Regions from separate parts of the Blautia sp. ZXY-1-C6 genome, predicted to be linked through region 2. Evidence: riboswitches for the same ligand, from Rfam matches in the RefSeq annotation. Region 2 holds a riboswitch; the other holds the start of a gene.

Region 1 (5,898 bases), on a different contig from region 2:
GATTTTATGACCTGCGCAGGCAGAACCCTGCCGGACAATATCCGTCTCTGGGCGAGAAGAAATCTTGCAGTTGCCCGTTCCCATGAGGTATCACCGGAGGAGAGACGCCATGCTCAGAGAGCACTTTCCATTATGATGAATGTACAGTGGAAGAGTAACTACTTTGAGGCAATCGATCCTCAGGAAGCCCGCAGGATTCTTGATGAGGAACTCTACGGAATGGAATCTGTAAAGCAGCGTATTATTGAAACCATCATCCAGATTAACCGTACCCATACACTTCCTGCATACGGACTTCTCCTTGTAGGCCCTGCAGGTACAGGTAAATCCCAGATTGCATACGCAGTTGCCCGTATCCTGAAACTGCCTTGGACAACTCTGGACATGAGTTCCATCAATGATCCGGAACAGCTTACAGGAAGTTCCAGAATCTATGCAAACGCAAAGCCCGGAATCATCATGGAAGCTTTCTCAGCAGCAGGAGAATCCAACCTTGTATTTATTATCAACGAGCTTGATAAAGCAGCGTCAGGTAAGGGCAACGGAAACCCTGCAGACGTACTTCTTACTCTGCTTGACAACCTTGGATTTACAGATAACTATATGGAATGTATGGTGCCCACAGTGGGCGTTTATCCCATTGCTACGGCAAACGATAAATCCCAGATCAGCGCACCTCTTATGTCTCGTTTTGCGGTGATCGATATCCCGGATTATACATCAGAAGAGAAGAAGATCATCTTCTCCAAATATGTTCTTCCGAAAGTTCTGAAACGCATGAGCCTCAAGGCAGAAGAATGCGTAGTAACAGAAGAGGGTCTGAATGCCATCGTTGAATTGCATAAAAATACAAGCGGTATTCGTGATCTGGAACAGGCAGCAGAGCATATCGCAGCCAATGCCCTGTACCAGATTGAAGTAGATCACCTGACAGGTGTGACATTTAATGCAGAGATGGTAAGAGGGTTACTTTCCTGAAAAAAATCTTGACAGAGATAAAAGTTGAGAGTATACTGTCAGATATCAGCAAGATAAATCGCAAAAATTGCTGATAAAAATAAAATAAGATCTTCAGGGCAGGGTGCAATTCCCTACCGGTGGTAAAGCCCACGAGCCATAAGGCATGATTCGGTGCGATTCCGAAGCCGACAGTACAGTCTGGATGAAAGAGGATAACAGTAGAGATACAGAAGAATTAACTGATCTGTGAAAGCTGACTGCTCTGGAATAATTAATTTATTCCAGAGCTTTTTTATATCAATTAAAGTGATTTCAGTGATGAAATAAAGAGTCAGATTCATCGGAAGATAATTCATATCAAATATTAATTACCAAGCCCTGGATGTTGAAAAAACACCGGGGCTTTATTTTATGGGATTTTTATAAAAGAGCAGGAGATGATGGATTGAAAAATATAACGGATATGGAACAGGACAGGCAGTACATGAAAATGGCTTTGGAACTGGCGCAAAAAGGAATGGGTTTTACAGCACCTAATCCGATGGTAGGTGCTGTGATCGTTAAAAACGGAAGGATCATCGGTCAGGGATATCACAGAAAATACGGTGAACTCCATGCGGAGAGAGAAGCTCTGGCAGCATGTACGGAAGAACCTGAAGGAGCATCTATATATGTTACTTTAGAGCCCTGCTGCCATTATGGAAAACAGCCTCCATGCGTGAATGCAATCCTGGAGGCCGGAATCAGACGCGTGATCATCGGATCATCAGATCCTAATCCACTGGTTGCAGGAAAAGGAATCCGGATTTTGAAGGATCATGGAATTGAAGTAACAGAAAATATTTTAAAAGAAGAGTGTGATAAATTGAATGAAGCATTCTTTTATTACATCCAAAATAAAAAACCGTATGTGGTCATGAAATATGCAATGACTATGGATGGAAAAATTGCCGCTTATACAGGAGAATCCAAATGGGTGACAGGAGAAGCTGCCAGAATTCATGTACAGAAACAGCGACTGAAATATACAGGAATTATGGTTGGGGTGGGAACTGTGCTGGCAGATGATCCGATGCTTACCTGCAGACTGGAAAACAGCAGAAATCCTGTGCGTATTATCTGCGATTCCCATCTGAGAACACCACTGACATCTAAGATTATAAGAACAGCAGCGACAATTCCTACAATCATTGCAACCAGCAGTAAAGACCAGCAGAAGATAAAGAATTATGAAGATATGGGATGTAAAGTTCTGGATGTCCCGGAAAAAAACGGACACATAGATTTAAACAGACTAATGGAACTTCTGGGAGCTGCAAAGATAGACAGTATCTTACTGGAAGGAGGAGGCACTTTAAACTGGTCAGCACTCGAAAGCGGTATTGTTCAGAAAGTCCAGACCTATATAGCACCCAAACTTTTTGGGGGAGAAAGTGCAAAGACACCGATAGAAGGAAAAGGATTTCCTGATCCTGCCAGCGCAATATTATTAAAAAACAGCGAAATAATCAGAATAGGAGATGATTTTCTTATAGAGAGTGAGGTGAAGAGTAATGTTCACGGGAATTGTTGAAGAACTGGGAACTGTGAAAAAAATAAAAAAAGGAGCAAATTCAGCAGTATTTACGATACGGGCAGAGAAAATTCTGGATGATCTGAAAACAGGGGACAGTGTAGCTGTAAATGGAATCTGCCTCACTGTAACTGCATGTCTGGAAGATGGTTTTACAGCAGATGTGATGCATGAGACATTGAATCGTTCTGCGCTGATTCAGCTTTCTTTGGGACAGCATGTAAATCTGGAAAGGGCAATGCCTGCAAATGGAAGATTTGGAGGACACATTGTTGCCGGGCATGTGGATGGAACAGGAAAAATCACGGAAATTCGCAGAGATGATAATGCTGTCTGGTACACCATTCAGGCTTCACCACAAATTATGAAATATATTGTGACAAAAGGTTCTGTAACAGTTGATGGAATCAGTCTTACAGTGGCAAAAGTCTCAGAAACAGACTTTTCCATTTCTGCAATTCCTCATACAGTAAAGATTACAGTCCTCGGAGAACGCAAAGAAGGAGATATCGTTAATCTGGAGACAGACATAATTGGAAAATACGTGGAAAAATTAATAACGCCTGTGAAAGAACAGCCGATAAAAAGTAATATTACACGGGATTTTCTGAATAAGTATGGCTTTTGACAGAATTAACCACAAAGCTGTTATTCGATTGATGCAGAACTGTACAGTGGATGTTTTATCTGCCTGACACGAACCAGATAAGCAGCCAATACGAATGATTTTGCCCTCTTAACAACAGAAAAATATATTGTATCAGAAAATACATTGCATAAGGAGAGAAAAAATGAACGGATTTGATTCAGTAGAAGAAGCTCTGGAAGAACTTCGGAATGGAAAAATTATTCTGGTAACGGATGATCCGGACAGAGAGAATGAAGGAGATTTTATCTGTGCAGCAGAGTTTGCCACAACAGAAAATATTAACTTTATGGCAACTCACGGAAAAGGACTTATCTGTATGCCAATGTCTGAGGAATATGTAAGAAAACTGCAGTTCCCGCAGATGGTAGCAGAAAATTCAGATAATCACGAAACTGCTTTTACTGTTTCCGTAGACCATATCAGCACCACTACAGGAATCTCTGCGGCAGAACGTTCTGTTACTGCCATGAAATGTGTGGATGAGAATGCAAAACCCGAAGATTTCAGACGCCCCGGACATATGTTTCCACTTCTGGCGAAGAAGAACGGTGTTCTGGAAAGAAACGGACATACAGAGGCAACTGTAGACCTGTGCAGACTTGCAGGGTTAAAACAGTGCGGGCTGTGCTGTGAAATTATGAGAGAAGACGGCACTATGATGCGGACTTCTGAGTTACGGGAACTTGCCGGAAAGTGGAATCTTAAATTCATAACAATTAAAGATATTCAGAATTACCGTAAATGCCATGATATTCTGGTGGATCGCGTGACGACCACAAAAATGCCGACCAGATACGGAGAGTTTATGGCGTATGGATTTGTAAACCGCCTGAATGGGGAACATCATGTAGCACTGGTAAAAGGTGAAATCGGAGATGGAGAAAACGTCCTGTGCCGTGTGCATTCAGAGTGCCTGACAGGAGACGTTTTTGGATCACAGCGTTGTGACTGCGGACAGCAGTTTGCAGCGGCGATGGCCCAGATTGAGGAAGAAGGCAGAGGGATACTCCTTTATATGAGACAGGAAGGAAGAGGAATCGGACTGATCAATAAACTTCGTGCCTATGAACTTCAGGAACAGGGAATGGATACACTGGAAGCAAATCTGGCACTTGGATTTGCCGGAGACGAAAGAGAATACTACATTGGTGCGCAGATTCTGAGAAATCTTGGGGTAAAAGAGCTGCGGCTGCTGACAAATAACCCGGATAAAGTTTATCAGTTGGAAGAATTTGGAATCAGGATCAAACAGAGAGTTCCGATACAGATGAATGCCACAGCGTATGATCTGCGTTATCTTAAGACAAAACAATTACGAATGGGACATATTCTGAAGTATTAAATACAGCGGGGATTTTCATATATAACGATAACGTTCCCGAAAATAAAATTTACCGTATATAAAAACCTGTACAGGTTAAAAAATATAAATTTACAGATGAAAGGACCAGAAAAAATGAAAACATTAGAAGGAAAATTAGTATCAGATGGAATGAAAGTAGGAATTGTAGCAGCCCGCTTCAATGAATTTATAACTTCCAAGCTGGTAAGTGGTGCCATGGATGGGCTGACACGTCACAATGTAAAAGAAGAGGACATCCAGGTAGCGTGGGTACCAGGTGCTTTTGAAATCCCACTGATCGCGTCTAAAATGGCAAAAAGTGGAAAGTATGATGCGGTTATCTGCGTAGGTGCTGTGATTCGTGGAAATACCAGTCATTATGATTATGTATGCAATGAGGTTTCCAAAGGGATTGCATCAGTATCACTGGAAACAGGAGTTCCGGTATTATTCGGAGTACTTACCACAGAAAACATCGAGCAGGCAATTGAACGCGCAGGTACAAAAGCAGGAAATAAAGGCTATGACTGTGCACTCAGTGCCATTGAAATGGTAAATCTGATCAAAGAACTTGAAGCTTAAATAGACAACAGATCAGACCCTGAAAGTGAAACCAGTTCACGAAAATCGAAAGGTAATGGTGCTTCCAGAAGGAGCATTTCATCTCTGAAAGGATGCTGAAAAGAAACTTTCCATGCATGAAGGGCTGCCCTGGAAAAGGAAGCACAGGAAGATATTTTATCGTCTGAATGATAAAGAGTATCTCCAAGCAAAGGATGTCCTGTGGATGCCATATGGACACGGATCTGGTGGGTACGTCCGGTATCCAGCTTAAGTGTGATAAGCGACCAGTCCTGACTGGAAAAAAGAGTATGATAATGAGTAACTGCTGTTTTGATTTTTCCCGATAATGCAGATGAATGTAAGGAAAGATCAGCAGCAGTTTTCATTTTCAGATGATTCTCCGGGTCCTGCATCAGCGGTAAATCTAAGGTATGCCAGACACCAGGCATATCTACAGGCAAAGTACCGGATACAGCGGCAAGATATTGCTTGTGAATTTTGCATGGAGATTTTACAGATTGAAGCCTTGAAGCTGCTACCTGATTTTGGGCAAAAACCACAATCCCGGAAGTCTCCTGATCCAGCCGCCCCACCGGGCGGACACAGACCTGTTCATTTTTCTCTCGAAAGTAACCGGCAACAAGATTGGAGAGGCTGTCTGTATAATGCATTCCCGTCGGATGCGTAACCATTCCTGCCGGTTTATCAACTGCCAGAATATCCGTATCTTCATATAAAATATTCAGAGAAAAAGAAGTTTCGGAAACTGGAGCTGAAGCTCTGTTGGAATGGAAATCCGACAAATCCTTA
Region 2 (5,898 bases):
TTTTATAAGAAATATAATCGCCATATATTGGAATAATACTTTTCCATCCGGCCTCCCCTGCTTTGGTAAAGATTCTCCAGTTGGCAATAATCTGCAGAAGCCACCATGCGAATGCAATCATCAGATACATACCACCTAAGAATACCATGCTGCTGATAGCTATAAGTCCCATTTGTGTTCCCCCATTTTTTTCTGTGAGATATGATACATGTATCGTTGGTGTAGAAGCATAGTTGAGAACTATGTTTGTTCTCCTGAAGTATTTATGCTAAATCCATTAAAGCATATTCTCAGTAGTTCGTCAATTATCAAAGAAGATTGTACATAAGCGAGGTGAAAACTATGGCAGCAATACTTATGAACTACAAAATACCGGGATATTATATATTTTTCATTTGTCTGGCAGTGATTTCCTGTTTTTCTAATCCTGGAATGGTTGTATTAGCGGGCTGTAGGGTTGATAATATTGATCAGGCAGAGTAAAATTTTATCAATGAAGTGAGTCTCCTGCTTTAATATTACAAATATTCGTCTGACTTATGAAAAGTGCCTGATGAGATGAAAATCTTCTCAGGGATGGGTTGTGAGAACAGAGAAAAAAGAATGGTTTCGGAAAAAATAATGACAAGTTAAACAAAAGCCGTAAAGTGGGAATTTCTAGCTTTGCGGCTTTTGTGGTATCATGAATTGAAAGACATCTCAACAACTTTTCCATTGGTTACCTTAATGCGCAGACCTAATCCATTCATGCTTCTCATGGTAGACATGAAAGCGGATTTTGAGCAATAATCGTTGGGAGCTTCACCTCCGGAAAAATAGTATTTGGTCTTGGAAGTAAGTTTAAATGTATGTTTTCCGTATTTTATATATGCTTTTTTGTTTTGGCTGTTTAATATTCCGTTTTTGGAAGTATTAAATGACGCATACATTGTCAGAGTGTTCCCCTTACATATAGCCTTTCTTGTGCCTGACATATAGTATTTTGTGCCATTGGTTGTTATTGTTCCGCCTTTTTTTCCATTTATGCAGGTATCATAGTAGGTTGTACCTGACTTTCCGGTAGCTGCCTGCACATTTGAGAATCCCATGCAGCCGGTAACGAGGCAGATGGCAAGTATCAGTGTTAACATTTTCTGGAACTTCTTTGTCCATGTTTTCATATTGAAAACCTCCTTTCGTTTTCTGGATTTATTATAATAGCCTGGAAAAGCAAAGTCAATAGAGGAGCGTAATGGAATAGTTGTATTGACAATAGATATCTGTATGTAGTATAATCAGACGCAGATAAAAGAAAATTCTTCGGGGTTGTGGTGATCAGCATAGCTGAGATTCCCTACCGGCGGTTATAGTCCGCGACCCGCTTCGGCGGCTGATCTGGTGAAATTCCAGAACCGACAGTATAGTCTGGATGAGAGAAGAACACGCGATATTTACCATACGTGCTCATTACCCCGGATATGATCCGGGGTTTTTTATATGTTGAAGAAAATCTTCATTATATAGAAAGCTTGTGGAATTTTCTTTTAACAGGATATGAGACATATCCATAAAGAATAATTTCAAAGGAGAGAAACAGTATGAGTGAACAGGTATTAAGAAATGGAAATGCGATGGCAAGGAGTAAGACGAGAACCGTTACACAGATAGCCATGCTTGGCGCTATCGCAGGAATTTTAATGAATCTGGAGTTTCCGCTTCCTTTCCTGGCACCGACTTTTTATCAGCTGGATTTTTCAGAAATCCCGGTACTGGTTGGTTCATTCGCAATGGGACCGATCGCAGGTGTACTGATCGAGCTGGTGAAGATTCTTGTGCATCTGGTAACAAAGGGATCTATGACAGCAGGTGTAGGCGATGTGGCAAACTTCATCTTTGGATGTACATTTGCAGTTCCGGCAGGTCTGATCTACCGTTATAAATCTGTTAAGAGCAGAAAACATGCAGTGATCGGAATGGCAGTTGGAACCGTACTTACAGCAGTAGTTGCATGCTTTATCAATGCATTCGTGTTACTTCCGGCATACGGAAAGGCTTTTGGAATGCCGGTAGAAGCATTTATTGAAATGGGAAGTGCAGTACACAGTTCTGTAAATAATCTTCTTACATTTGCAGCAATGATCATTTTCCCATTCAACATATTCAAATATGCTCTGACATCCCTGATCGTATTCCTGATTTATAAGAGAATCCGCGTGGTGCTCAAGGGAGATTGATTTTATATCTGATAAAGAATAAATAAATTGGCAGTACAATAAATAAAAAAGAAGAACAGCCGTATGATGAAAAATCTGCGGCTGTTCTTCTTTTTATGTGTAAAAAATAATTACGGAAATTGTCAGACAGACTTAAAAAAGATACGATAATATGGTAAGATAAAACAGACGATATAAACATCGGAATGTGAGGTTTATAAAATGAATGATACAGGAATCAGACCGGAAGTTATAGAAGAAATCCGAAACCTTGCGCAAAAATATGATATTGAAAAAGTAATTCTTTTTGGTTCGAGAGCAAGAGGGGATTTCAGAAGAACAAGTGATATAGATATTGCAGTCACAGGAGGAGATTTTGCAAGGTTTGCGTTAGATGTGGATGAAGAGACAAGTACTCTTCTGGAGTATGATATTGTAAATCTTGATCGTGACATGCAGGATGAATTAAGAGAATCTATAGAGAAGGAAGGGAGGATTTTGTATGAGAAAATATGAGAATTTCTGCAATGCACTGTCTAACATGAAAGATATTTATAATTATGAAGAACCATATGATAATGTAGTGATTACCGGACTCGTAGGATTGTATGAAATTTGTTTTGAGCAGTCATGGAAAATGATGAAAGAAATACTGGAGATTCATGGATATGCAGAGGGAGCAACAGGTTCACCGAAAATCATTCTGAAGACTGCCTATAAAGCAGGAATGATAAGAGATGAGGAGCAGTGGCTTCGTGCATTGCAGGCAAGAAATAATGTTACACATTCTTACAATCAGAGAATTGCGTTAGGAATTATAGCTGATGCAAAAGAAGCGTTTTATCAGATGTTTTGCGAACTAAAAACAGAGATAGAAGAAAATTGGCTGTAATAATCAGCGAAGGTATAGAAAGCGAAAGGAAGTATCCATTATGGGACAGATACACAATATTGAAAAACTGACAGATTGTAAATTTTTAAATTTGTACCATTTAAATGCAACAAGCATTCACAACACTCCTGTGTCATATTTCGTGGCATCCCGTGCGAAGAGTATTAACGAATTAAAGATAAAAACAGGTAAAAACACTCCGGATGGCGTGATCATTTACAGTCTTTATGGGGAAAAGAGAGACAGAGTTGTATTAGTACGTCAGTACAGATACGCAATTGGCGGATATATCTACGAATTCCCGGCAGGTCTGGTAGAACCGAACGAAGAATTCCATGAGGGTGCAGTAAGAGAAATGTACGAGGAAACAGGACTGAAATTCACACCTCTGAAAGTAGATCCTGCATTTGAGAAACCTTATTTCACAACGGTTGGCATGACAGATGAATCCTGCGCGACTGTTTACGGTTACGCGGAAGGCGAGATCAGTAAAGCGGCACAGGAGGATTCCGAAGAAATTGAAGTTGTACTTGCTGACAGAGAAGAAGTAAAGAGGATTCTGCGTGAAGAAAATGTAGCGATCATGTGTGCATATCAGCTTATGCATTTCCTTCAGGATGAAGAACCTTTTGCATTTTTGAAAGAAGAACTTTAACCAAATCAGGCAAGTAGCGAAGCGGATGATTTTATCTGCTTGACTAAGGAGAATTAAAGGAGGATTAAAATAATGGCAAAATGGCAGAGAAGCTTTTTCCAGCCTGTGCTTCCGCTGGGGGAAGATGGACGAAGAGTTACAGGAAGTAAAGAACATATTGCACTTTCCAGAATGGCAGCAGGAGAGGGAATGGTTCTTCTGAAAAATGAGAAAAATACACTTCCGATTCGGAAAGGGACGAAAGTCGCACTCTTTGGTAAGGGTACTGTAGACTACGTAAAAGGCGGCGGAGGAAGCGGCGATGTAACTGTAGAATACATCCGTAATCTTTATGAGGGCATGAAGATTAAAGAGGATGAGGGAAAAGTAGAAGTTTTCGATAAACTTGCGAAATATTATGAAAAAGATATTCAGAAACAATACGCAGATGGTGCAGTACCAGGTATGACAGTTGAGCCGGAGCTCCCGGATGAACTTCTGAATGAAGCGCGAGAATATACAGATACTGCAGTAATTACTATCTGTCGTTTCTCAGGCGAAGGATGGGACAGAAAATGTGAAGCAGCACAGGATGGATACGTTCTTGATGGAGAAGAAAAAAGAAACTCTGAACTGTCAGCGAAGATTTTTGAAAACGGTGATTTCTGCCTGACAAATGCAGAGAATGCCATGGTAGAGAAAGTAAAGAAAGCATTCCCGCATGTAATCGTAGTGATGAATGTTGGCGGTATCGTGGACACGAAATGGTTCAGAGACTGTGATGAGATCCAGTCAGTACTGATGGCATGGCAGGGCGGTATGGAAGGTGGTCTTGCAACAGCAGATATACTTTGTGGTGATGTTAATCCATCCGGTAAATTATCCGATACTTATGCAAAAGATCTGGAAGATTATCCATCCACAGCAAACTTCCATGAGTCTGCATTCTATGTAGATTACACAGAAGATATCTATGTGGGATACCGTTACTTTGAAACAATTCCGGGTGCAGCGGAAAGAGTAAATTATCCGTTTGGGTTTGGACTTTCCTATACAGACTTCGACTGGAAGATGACTGGTGCTTCCGAAGAAAACGGTGTGATCACGGTTCTTACTGAAGTAACCAATACAGGAAAAACAGCAGGAAAAGAAGTTATCCAGCTTTATTACGGAGCACCACAGGGGAAACTTGGAAAGCCTGCGAAAGTACTGGGGGCATTCAAAAAGACCAGTCTTCTTCAGCCGGGTGAACGTCAGAATCCTTACCCTGAAAATTCCTGTGGATCAGATGGCATCCTACGATGATCTGGGTAAAGTATGCAGATCAGCCTATGTTCTGGAGGCAGGAGAATATGCGATCTATATCGGTACAAATGTAAGAGATGCAGCGAAGATCGACTTTACATATGTAGTAAAAGAAGACACAGTAACTGAGCAGTTAAGCCGGAAAGCAGCGCCATATCATCTTCAGAAACGTATGCTTGCGGACGGTTCTTATGAGGAACTTCCACAGCGTGAATATGTGGAAGAAGAAGGACTTCCGAGACAGGATAAATATGCCATCGGTCTTCCATGTCCTGATACAAGAGGACAAAAAGGAATAGACTTTCTTGATTTTCTTGATTCCAAGGGAGTTCGCTTCTCTGATGTAGCAGATGGTAAAATGACATTGGATGAGTTTATGGATATCCTGACATTGGATGACTGTATCAATCTCCTTGGCGGACAGCCAAACACAGGATGTGCCAATACATTTGGAATGGGAAATCTTCCGGAATACGGAGTCCCGAATGTGATGACTGCAGACGGACCAGCCGGACTTCGTATTCTTCCGAAATGCGGAGTGAACACAACTGCCTGGCCATGTGCCACACTTCTTGCCAGCACCTGGGATGAAGAACTGGTAGAGAAAGTTGGTAAAGCAGGAGCAGAAGAAGTAAAAGAAAATAATATCAGTATCTGGCTTACTCCTGCCTGCAACATCCACAGAAGCCCGCTCTGTGGCCGTAACTTTGAGTATTATTCTGAAGATCCGTACCTTGCAGGAAAGACAGGGGCAGCTATGGTAAGAGGCATCCAGTCTCAGCATATCGGAGCAAGTGTGAAGCATTTTGCAGCCAATAATAAGGAGACAAACCGTAAGGATTCTGATTCCAGAGTATCAGAGAGAGCACTCCGTG

What was found. Region 2 has a riboswitch for FMN ahead of AC075J_RS06670 (ECF transporter S component). Riboswitches for the same ligand answer to the same signal wherever they lie in the genome.
Region 1: linked by a shared signal. The riboswitch ahead of ribD (bifunctional diaminohydroxyphosphoribosylaminopyrimidine deaminase/5-amino-6-(5-phosphoribosylamino)uracil reductase RibD) and the one ahead of AC075J_RS06670 (ECF transporter S component) in region 2 are both predicted to bind FMN.

The regions. Positions count from the first base shown of each region.
Region 1 covers NZ_JBWJVQ010000142.1:976-6,873, reverse strand. The annotation lists partial or broken gene AC075J_RS05875 (AAA family ATPase) at 1-978, shown strand, start outside; FMN riboswitch at 1,064-1,178, shown strand; gene ribD (bifunctional diaminohydroxyphosphoribosylaminopyrimidine deaminase/5-amino-6-(5-phosphoribosylamino)uracil reductase RibD) at 1,424-2,533, shown strand; gene ribE (riboflavin synthase) at 2,514-3,161, shown strand; gene AC075J_RS05860 (bifunctional 3,4-dihydroxy-2-butanone-4-phosphate synthase/GTP cyclohydrolase II) at 3,325-4,524, shown strand; gene ribH (6,7-dimethyl-8-ribityllumazine synthase) at 4,639-5,106, shown strand; gene AC075J_RS05850 (RluA family pseudouridine synthase) at 5,103-5,898, opposite strand, start outside.
Region 2 covers NZ_JBWJVQ010000156.1:3,352-9,249, forward strand. The annotation lists gene AC075J_RS06660 (DUF5684 domain-containing protein) at 1-172, opposite strand, end outside; gene AC075J_RS06665 (hypothetical protein) at 681-1,160, opposite strand; FMN riboswitch at 1,292-1,424, shown strand; gene AC075J_RS06670 (ECF transporter S component) at 1,578-2,213, shown strand; gene AC075J_RS06675 (nucleotidyltransferase family protein) at 2,415-2,708, shown strand; gene AC075J_RS06680 (HI0074 family nucleotidyltransferase substrate-binding subunit) at 2,695-3,084, shown strand; gene AC075J_RS06685 (NUDIX hydrolase) at 3,125-3,739, shown strand; partial or broken gene AC075J_RS06690 (glycoside hydrolase family 3 protein) at 3,812-5,898, shown strand, end outside.